2 regions of the Methyloceanibacter stevinii genome follow, and region 1 is predicted to be linked to the other one. Evidence: predicted binding sites of a transcription regulator. Region 1 holds the regulator's gene; the other holds the start of a gene.
The links. The regulator PhoB, encoded in region 1, activates phosphate uptake and scavenging genes when phosphate is short. The targets are predictions, from matches to a motif close to TGTCATNNANCTGTCAT.
Positions count from the first base shown of each region.

Region 2: AUC70_RS01420 (CorA family divalent cation transporter) is a predicted target of PhoB. The motif match lies at 2,887-2,903, and genes of this name have one in related genera.

Region 1 covers NZ_LPWE01000001.1:92,722-97,694, reverse strand. Annotated here, with positions in the region: gene pstA (phosphate ABC transporter permease PstA) at 1-238, shown strand, start outside; gene pstB (phosphate ABC transporter ATP-binding protein PstB) at 355-1,101, shown strand; gene phoU (phosphate signaling complex protein PhoU) at 1,129-1,863, shown strand; gene phoB (phosphate regulon transcriptional regulator PhoB) at 1,880-2,587, shown strand; gene AUC70_RS00500 (GcrA family cell cycle regulator) at 2,683-3,195, opposite strand; gene AUC70_RS00495 (aspartate aminotransferase family protein) at 3,587-4,768, shown strand; partial or broken gene argF (ornithine carbamoyltransferase) at 4,811-4,973, shown strand, end outside.
Region 2 covers NZ_LPWE01000002.1:155,173-160,145, forward strand. Annotated here, with positions in the region: gene AUC70_RS01405 (hypothetical protein) at 40-408, opposite strand; gene AUC70_RS01410 (hypothetical protein) at 436-804, opposite strand; gene AUC70_RS01415 (SDR family NAD(P)-dependent oxidoreductase) at 992-1,795, shown strand; gene AUC70_RS01420 (CorA family divalent cation transporter) at 1,818-2,711, opposite strand; gene AUC70_RS01425 (RrF2 family transcriptional regulator) at 2,940-3,383, opposite strand; gene AUC70_RS01430 (group III truncated hemoglobin) at 3,494-3,949, shown strand; partial or broken gene AUC70_RS01435 (chloride channel protein) at 3,946-4,973, opposite strand, start outside.

The sequences.
Region 1 (4,973 bases):
GCTGGGTGAAACCGCCCCGCTCCTGATGATCGGCATGGTCGCCTTCGTGGTGGAATATCCGACGACTCCGCTCGAGCCCGCCACAGGCCTGCCGGTGCAGATCTATATGTGGGCATCGTCGGCGGAACGTGGTTTCGTGGAACGCACCGCCGGTGCGACCATGGTATTGCTGGCCTTCCTGATCGTGATGAACAGTTTGGCTGTGTATTTACGCAACAGGTTCGAACGCAAATGGTAAAGGGGACCGAAGCTATGGAGGCGAAGGTGGAAGACAGGCCTGCTACGACGGTCGAGCAGCCCGCCGAGCCGAAGGAGACGGGCGACGCCGCTTCTTCCGCACTTGGCGAGCTGAAGATGAAGGCGACGGACGTCAACCTGTGGTATGGCGACAAGCAGGCGCTGTTCGACGTCAACCTCGAGATCTTCAGTCAGTCGGTGACGGCCCTGATCGGTCCCTCCGGTTGCGGCAAATCCACGTTCCTGCGCTGCCTCAACCGCATGAACGATGTGATCGATATCTGTAAGGTAAAGGGTGATATTCGCCTCGACGGCGAAGACATCTATGCCCCCGAGGTCGATCCGGTGCAGCTTCGCGCCCGCGTCGGCATGGTGTTCCAGAAGCCGAACCCGTTCCCCAAGTCCATCTACGAGAACGTGGCCTACGCGCCGCGTTTGCACGGCCTTTGTGCCACCAAGGCTCAAATGGATGAGGTCGTCGAGACCAGCCTCATCAAGGCGGGCCTTTGGGAAGAAGTGAAGGATCGGCTCGATGCGCCGGGTACCGGCCTTTCGGGCGGTCAGCAGCAGCGTCTCTGCATCGCCCGGGCCATCTCGGTGAACCCGGAAGTCCTTTTGATGGACGAGCCTTGCTCTGCGCTCGATCCCATTGCGACGGCGACCATCGAAACACTCATGGATGAGCTCAAAGAGAATCTCTGCATCGCGATCGTGACCCACTCGATGCAGCAGGCCGCACGTGTGTCCCAGCGTACGGCGTTCTTCCATCTCGGCAAGCTCGTCGAGGTGAATGACACGTCGACGATCTTCACCAACCCGTCCGATCAGCGTACCCAAGACTACGTCACTGGTCGCTTCGGTTGATATCGGCGCTCAGGAGTCCCGCCCCCCATGGAACAACAGAACGAACATACAGTCCGGTCCTACGAGGAGGAACTATCGCTCCTCAACAACAAGATCGCCAAGATGGGCGGCCTTGCGGAGAAGGTTCTCGGACAATCCTTTGAGGCTCTGGATCGCCGCGATCCGGACCTTGCCGCCAACACGATCGGCGAGGACGAGGAGATCGATCAGCTTCAGCGCGAGATCGAAGAGCAGGCGGTCATCATGATCGCCCGGCGGCAGCCGATGGCCTACGATCTCCGCCAGATCATGGCAGCCTTGCGGATTTCAACGGATCTCGAGCGGATTGGCGACCTTGGCAAGAACATCGCCAAGCGCGCCGTCGCGGTCGTGACGGAGCAGCAGCCGAAGCAGTTGATGCTGGGCCTGAAGCACATGGGCGAGCTGTCGCTCAGCCAGCTCAAGGACGTGCTTGATGCTTTCATCGAGCGCGATGCCGAACGGGCGCTGAACGTCTGGTACAAGGACGAAGAGATCGACTCGATGTACAACTCGCTGTTCCGCGAGCTCCTCACCTACATGATGGAAGATCCGCGGAATATCGGCCTATGCACGCATCTGCTTTTCGGTGCGAAGAACATCGAACGGGTCGGCGACCATGCGACCAATATCGCCGAGACGGTATACTATCTCGTGCATGGCCGGCCGATCACGGATCAGCGTCCGAAAGGCGATACGACCAGTTCGACGGCCTATACGTCGTTGAGAAGCTCGTCCTTCTAACTGGGGGATGTCCGTGATGAACGCGGGAGCAAAGGTACTGGTTGTCGAGGATGAAGAGCCGCTGGCTCTTCTCCTTCGGTACAATCTGGAGGCCGAAGGCTTTGCCGTCGATGTGGTGCATCGCGGCGACGAGGCCGAAGTCGCAATTGCGGAAAATTCGCCGGACTTGATCGTGCTCGATTGGATGCTGCCGGGCCTGTCTGGGCTCGAGCTGTGCCGGCGGTTGCGTACGGGCAAGGAGTCGCGGACGATACCGATCATCCTGTTGACGGCGCGGAGCGAAGAGAACGACCGCATTCGGGGTTTGACGACGGGCGCGGACGACTACGTGGTGAAGCCCTTCTCCCTGCCCGAGCTGATGGCACGGGTGCGGGCAATTCTCCGCCGCACCAACCCGGAGCGCATCGCCTCCGTGCTGACGGTGGGAGATATCGAGCTCGATCGCGACTCCCATCGTGTCACGCGCAACGGCCGCCAGGTTCACCTCGGGCCGACGGAGTTCCGGCTCTTGGAGTTTCTGATGCAGAGCCCCGGCCGCGTCTTCAGCCGTGCACAGCTCCTCGATGGGGTCTGGGGGCGGAACGTCTATGTCGACGAACGCACGGTGGATGTGCATATCGGCCGTTTGCGCAAGGCCATGATGCGCGGCAGCGAACGCGACCCGGTTCGCACCGTGCGCGGCGCCGGCTACGCGTTTTCCGACAAGCTGGAAGAGACGGCCTAGGTCCGCTCGGGAAGTCAGCCAACCAAGAAAAAAGGCGCCGGTTCCCCGGCGCCTTCAATCGTATCTCAGACAGAGATTGCTCTCGGAAGAGTGATTCAGCCAGTGGCTGAGCGCTTCTCCCGCCGCCGCGCTTGAACCGGCTGAAACGCCATGCGGGCATGATGCTCGCAATAGGGCGAGGTGCCGGTCTTCTTGCGTCCACAAAAGTGAAACCCTTCTTCGGTCGGGTCGCCGATCGGCCATTTGCACATCGACTCCTTCAACGTGAGGATGGTGGCGCGCTCATGCAGCGGGATCACCAGTTCCTCGACGGGAGCCGGCGCCGGAGCCGCCTCGTATTCTTCTTCATAGGTCGGCTTCAGCGCGACGTTGCCGCGCGTGCCGAAAGTGATGGACGGCGCTCTGTTTTGCCGTGGCGCCTGGGTGCGTCTCGGCCGGGGAACGCTGGACCGGGAACTGGTCGCGCGTCCCGACAGTCCGAGCCGATGCACCTTGCCGATAACCGCGTTACGGGTCACTCCGCCTAAGCGTCCCGCAATCTGGCTCGCGCTCAGTCCTTCGGACCAAAGCTTCTTCAGCAGTTCAACTCTTTCGTCAGTCCAAGCCATAATTTCGGCCTCCTCAGTTTGGACTCAGATTCCACCCGTCGTTAGCGACGGCATTTTTTTTCGCAATACTCGGATTTACTGCTGAGAAATGATCGCTCGGGAGTCCACCATGCCTACGACATCTGGTAGCCGAACGATTATTACCCTACTAAGGCCGGTAGGAACCGACAAGCGTCCGCCACGCTTGTGTGCCTCGTTTTCCACCGGAACCATTGGATTCTGCCATCACTCCGCGCTGAGCACAAACCCGAGGCTGAATAGAAGCGTGGAGAACCGTTGGATAAGCGGGTCATAAGGACAGATTGACTCAAGTGTGGTGCAGACCTAACACTCTGACAAAGCTTGCTGCCGCCCGTTGGCGGCACTTTTGTTTCAAGAACACGGAAGTTTCATGTCGGCTCTCCTTCCGACCTATGCCCGCAGCGGATTGATCTTCGCGCGGGGCGAAGGTGCCTTTCTCTTTGACGAGAGCGGTGAGCGCTATCTCGACTTCTCGAGCGGGATCGCGGTGACCGCGCTCGGGCACGCGCACCCGCACCTGGTGGCCGCGCTGAACGAGCAGGCGCAGAAGGTCTGGCATGTCTCGAACCTGTACGGCATTCCCGGTCAGGAGAGGCTCGGCCAACGGCTTTGCGATGCAACTTTTGCCGACCGCGTGTTCTTCGCGAACTCCGGCGCCGAGGCCGTGGAGGCCTCGATCAAATGCGCCCGGCGCTATCATTTCGCCAACGGCGCGCCGGAACGCTACCGGTTGATCACCATCGAGGGCGCCTTTCATGGCCGGACGCTCGCGACCATCGCCGCCGGCGGCCAGGCCAAGCATTTGGAAGGCTTCGGGCCGCCCGTGGACGGGTTCGATCAGGTGGCGGGCTTCGACATCGACGTCATTGAGGACGCGATTTCGGAGGAGACCGCCGGCGTGCTTCTGGAGCCCATCATGGGCGAGGGCGGCATGCGCGACGTGCCGTATCGCTTCCTGCAGGACTTGCGCGCGCTGTGCGACGAGAAGGGGCTGCTGCTGATCCTCGACGAGGTGCAGTCGGGCGTCGGCCGCACCGGCCGCTTCTATGCGCATGAATGGGCGGAGATCACGCCGGACATCATGGCCTCCGCGAAAGGGCTCGGCGGCGGCTTCCCGGTCGGCGCCTGCCTCACCACGGAGGCTGTGGGCCAGGCCATGGTTCCCGGCACGCATGGGTCCACGTTCGGCGGCAATCCGCTGGCCATGGCCGTCGGCAACGCCGTGCTCGACGTCGTCCTGGAGCCGGGCTTTCTCGAACATGTCGCGCAAATGGGCTTAAGATTGAAGCAGCAGCTTGCCGGCCTTGCCGACGAGCACAGCGAGATCATCGCCGAAGTGCGGGGCCAGGGGCTCATGATGGGACTGCAATGCAAGCCCGAGAATACCAAGCTTGTCGCGGCCCTGCGCGAGCGGGGGATGCTGACCGTCCCGGCCGGTGACAATGTCGTGCGGTTGCTTCCGCCCCTGATCGTCGGCGAGGAGGAGATCGATCTCGCCAGCCGTACCATCGATGCCGCTTGCGTCGCCCTGAAAACGGGTGATGCGGTTTAGGCCCCTTCGTTTCAGCCTCCCCAATTTCAAGACAATCCATTCATGCCTTCGACGCCTTCCCATTTTCTCGATATCGACGCACTGGATACGCGGACTCTGCGCGCAATCCTCGATGCGGCCGCCGCCCTGAAGAAGGCGCGCAAAGTCCCGAAAGGCCTTGCCGTACCGGAAGGCGCCGTCCTGGCTATGATCTTCGAGAAGCCGT
Region 2 (4,973 bases), on a different contig from region 1:
GCGCCCAGCCTTAATCGATCCGTCAGAGTCGGGTTGCTGCTACCAGCAGACTTTCGCGCCCGACGTGCAGACCGATGGCGACACGACGCCTCTCCAGCACGTCGTGTGGGCGGTCGATGTGATGATATCGGGCTTTTGGTAGAGGTCCGGCGTCACTTCCCCGCGCCAATACGGATTGGGCTTTGGCCGCGCCGGCGAGAGCGTGACCTGGCTCACACGCCACTTCGCCTTCACAGCCTCGATCTCGTTTTTCAGAGCCGTCAGAGACGCTTGGACCGCAAATGACTTGAACGGTCCGTCATCGGTGGCAAACACGGTCGCACACCGAGCCTGAGCGCCTCCACTCTGTGCCATGACGAATCCAATCGCCGCGATTGTCAGTGCAAAGGCACGCCGATACGACCCCATCGAAGCCTCCTTAGGATACGTTGACCGCTACCAGCAGACCTTGGCGCCGGACGTGCACACCGTCGGCGAGACCACGCCCGACCAGCAGATGGTGTGCCCCTGCGACGTGACCACATCGGGCTTCTGATAAAGGCTCGGGGACACGGAATCGCGCCAGTAAGGCTGCGGCTTTGCGCGCATGGGCGAGATGGAAACGCTGCGAAGGCGTTTCGAGGCCTTGAATTCCGCAATAGCTTCTCTGAGGGCGTTCTGAGACCGGGCGACCGCCGTCCTCTTGTCGACACCATCGGCTGTCCCGGACAACCCAACGCAGCCTGCTTGCGCGGTCGCGCCAAGAGACAGGCAGAACCCAGCCGCCACGAATGCCAGTGCAACGGCGCGCCAATACGACCTCATCGAAGCCTCCTTAGGACGTGTAGAATGGGAAAGTTGTACGAGCCGCAATCACCCGATTCCAGCCGCTTGCGCCCACCGCAAATGGGTTCTCCACTTCCTGTTACCCATCTGCCACAGTCTAAGGCCATTTTTAAAGCGAATTGGTCGTCAGCGCACGTCCTGCGCAGGAATATGAAGGTAGGTCGACATGTCCTCCAAGCTCGTTGTTGTGACCGGCGCTTCCAGCGGCATCGGAGAGGCCACGGCGCGGCGCTTCGGCCAGGCCGGTGCGCATGTGGTGCTGCTGGCCCGCAACGCCGAACGGCTGGAGCGCACTGCGCGCGACGTGCGCGATGCGGGCGGCAAGGCGACGGCGCTCGCCGTCGATCTGCAAAATAGAGCGGAAACGCTGGGCGCGGCAGCGCGCATCTCGGGCGACATCGGAACGCCAGACCTTCTCGTCAACAATGCGGGCGTCGGCCGCTGGCGCCCCCTTGTCGAAACCGGCCCCGACGAGGCCGCCGCCATGATCGGCGTTCCCTACCTTGCCGCCTTCAATCTGACCCGCGCCTTCGCACCTGCCATGATCGAGCGCGGTTCGGGCGGCATCGCCTTCGTGACCTCACCCGCCTCCTATCTCGCATGGCCCAACGCGAGCGCCTATATCGCCGCACGCCGGGCGATCGCCGGATTCGCCGAGTCGCTGCAAAGCGAGCTGAAGCCGGCGGGAATTTTCGTCACCATCGTCGTGCTGGGGGCCGTCGAAACCCCCTATTTCGAGAACAATCCCGGGAGCCGCGAAAACATCCCGGAACTCGGTCCCCGGCTCGCGCCCGTGTTGACGGCAGAACAGGCGGCGGAGGCCTTGTTCCAAGGCACAGAGCAAAAGAAGCGGTTTGTCGTGAAGCCGGCGATCTACCGGGCGCTGTTCGTCATGAACGCGCTGTTTCCGAAAACGGTCGCCAGCCAGGTCCGCCGCGCCGCCAAGAAGGCTAAGAAGGCCGGCGCCTAGCGCCGCAGCATGCCGAGCCGCTTCAAGATGTAGAGACGAGGCCTGACGCGCCGATAAGCAGCAGCATGGTCACGATGAAGCCCGAGCGGTCGTGCTCCAACGGCAAGCCTCCGACATTCATGCCGAAGATCGAGGAGATCACGCCGGCGGGCAAAAACACCGTCGTTACGATTGTCAGCAGTTGAAGGTTGCGGTTGGTCTGGTCGGTCATCCGCAGCGAAACCTCTTCCTGCAGCAGGTGCGCGCGGTCCCGCAAGGCGACCATCTCATGATCGAGCCAGTCGAGCCGCTGCGCGATATGGCTCGTTTTGAGCACGTGGGCTTTGCCCGTGGTTTGCCAGGCATTCTGCTCGAACCGTCCGATCACGGACCGTTGCGTCGACAACAGCCGGTGCAGCCGCACGGCGAGACGCCGGCATTTGGCCAGCCGTTTGGGGATATCGTCCTCGAGATCCACGATGAGCCGTTCCTCGATGAAGTCCAGCTCATCGCTGATGGCTTCCGACTTCTCCTCGACCCCTGTCGTAACTTGCATGAAGATCGACTCGAGCAAGGCCGTATGGTTCTTCGGGTTTTGGCCGGAGCGAAGCGACTTCCGCACGGCTTCGATCGAATGCAGGCCGTCCCGGCGCCCGGTGATCAGAAGTTTTTCCGTGGCCACGAAGTGCAGGAGCCCGAGTTCGTCCGAAAGGCCCTCGAGCCGATAGACCAAATCCGCGAAGACCCCGTAGACACAGGCATCGTCCGCGTGCAGCTGCTGGCGATCGCCGACGGACAACAGTAGATCTAGGGCTGCCTTGGGCAGGTCGGGGACATGGGCGCGCAGATAGGGCGCGACGCGGGCGTCGGCCAGGTTGACGTGCACCCAAAGCCAGCCATCGTCGCCGCTGTGGCCGAGCGCGCCGGGCGGCAACATGCACTCGGAAAGCTCCTGCGATGCCCCGTCGGCGCTGAAGCGGAACGCCCAGACAGTCCCGGGCAACAGTCCGAGGGCGGCTCCGTAGCCGTGGGCGGCACTGAAACGGCAGAGGGCTTAGCGGCCTGAGTTTGCGACATGTTCTCCTCTCGTCGTGTGAGGAGAGACTCCAAACATTGCACTCTTGTGACAGTCGTTTTGGCGCCCGGCCCGCACGCGTCGACGGCGCTAGGGGGCTGCCGGAATGGCGAGCAACGACTTGATGGCGGAACGAGGCCGGGCAAGGTCCGCCAAGGTGTAGCCGTCCAGAACGTCTAGGAAAGCCTCGCCCGCTCGGTGCAGGGCCTTGCGCAGCACACAGCACCGTTCGATGGCGCAGCCCTCGTCCAGCGGCGGGAAGCACGGCACCAGCGCCATGTCCGGTTCCGTATGGCGCACCACGTCGCCCAAAGAGATGCGCTCTGGCCGGCGGGCAAGGCGCAGACCCCCGCCCCTGCCCCGGACGGTCTCCACATAGCCGGCAACGCCGAGCTCATGCGCAACCTTGGTGAGATGGTTCTTCGAGATCCCGTACGCCTCGGCGACTTCGGCGATGGTGGCCAGGTCGCCATCCTTGACCGCGACGTACATCAGCAACCGCAGCGCATAGTCGCTATAGACGGTGAGGCGCATGGCGATCTCCTTTCGGCTAAAACATATATTTTCAATATTGCTTTATATCAAGCCGCGCGATAAAAGTCGCATCTACGGTACATCTTTCTAGCCCTGCGATGGAGTTGAACATGACGGACTGCCCCGGCGTGGATTGTGTCACACAAGAGTCCAGTGAAACGCCGCTGACCGACGACGGCATCCGGCTTCTGGTCGACCGCTTCTATGTCAGGGTGCGTCAAGACGCTTTGCTCGGTCCGGTCTTCACCCGCGCCATCGCCGACGACGCGTGGCCCCAGCACCTCGCCACGATGCGCGATTTCTGGTCGTCGGTGATGCTCACCTCGGGCCGCTATCACGGCAACCCCGTCGCCGCCCACCGGGGCCTCGACGGCATCAAGCCGGCGCATTTCGAGCGCTGGCTCGCCCTGTTCGGCGAAACCTGCCGCGAGTTGTTCGGCGACGAGACAGCAGCAACCTTCATGGACAAAGCCAACCGGATCGCCACGAGCCTCCAGCTCGCGATGTTCTATCGGCCCGAGAATGATGAGCCGGCGCTACAGCAGACGCGGGCCGCCGGCGCCTAGCGGTGCTCCTCGACGCTGGTGGCGATGAGTTCCTTGTTGAAGGCCCGTAGCGCGTGCGCTTGGGAGAGCCTGCCGACGATCCGGCTGCGATCGTGCGGATCCACGACGGGCAACGTCTCGGCGCCCAGCGTGTCGAAGGCGCGCAACGCCGTCTCCAGCGTCTCGTTGGACGGAATCGCGTGCTCGCGATCGCCTTCGGGAAGCTCGGTCGGTTCCTCCTCGGTCAAGGGGCGCATGATGTCCGCCACGTGCAGATCCCGCATGATGGTGCGATGGGGCCCCTCGTGAAGGACGATGCCGCGTGATTCCAGCTGGGCCTGGAACAGAGAGCGGCCGAGGATGGCCTGGTTGATGCCATTGGCGACAGCGACCGTGAGAAGCAGCGCGAGGCTCAATTCGAAACCACCGGTCAGCTCGAACACCATCACCGTCGTCGAAATCGGCGCGCCAAGCACGGCCGCAGCCACCGCCCCCATGCCGAGAATGGCATAGAGCCCCTCGCTGGAGCCGACCTCCGGAACCGCCGCGGCCGCGATGAGACCGAAGGCGCCGCCGGTCATGGCGCCGAGATAGAGGGCCGGAGAAAACACCCCGCCGCCGAAGCGCGAACTCAGAGTGATGGCCGTCGCCACGGTCTTGAGCCCGATCAGCAGCAGCATCATGCCGATGGTCAGCTGGTCCTTCAGCGCCGCATCCGTCGTGTCGTAGCCCACCCCCAGCACCTCGGGGAACCAGATGGCGATGATGCCCACCATCAGACCGCCGATCACCGGACGCATGACGAGCGGGATGTTGACGTTGCGCGCCGCCCAGTCCGTGCTGAGGATGGTCAGTTGAAACACGACCGCGACGGCGGCCGCGACAATGCCGAGCAGAATGAAGGCCGGCACTTCGAGATAGGAGGCAATGCTGTAGCTCGGGACGATAAACGCGGCCACGTCGCCGAACCAGGCCTGCGACACGATCGTGGCCACGACCGACGAGAGCACCAGCGGCACGAACGTACGGATCGAGAAATGACCCA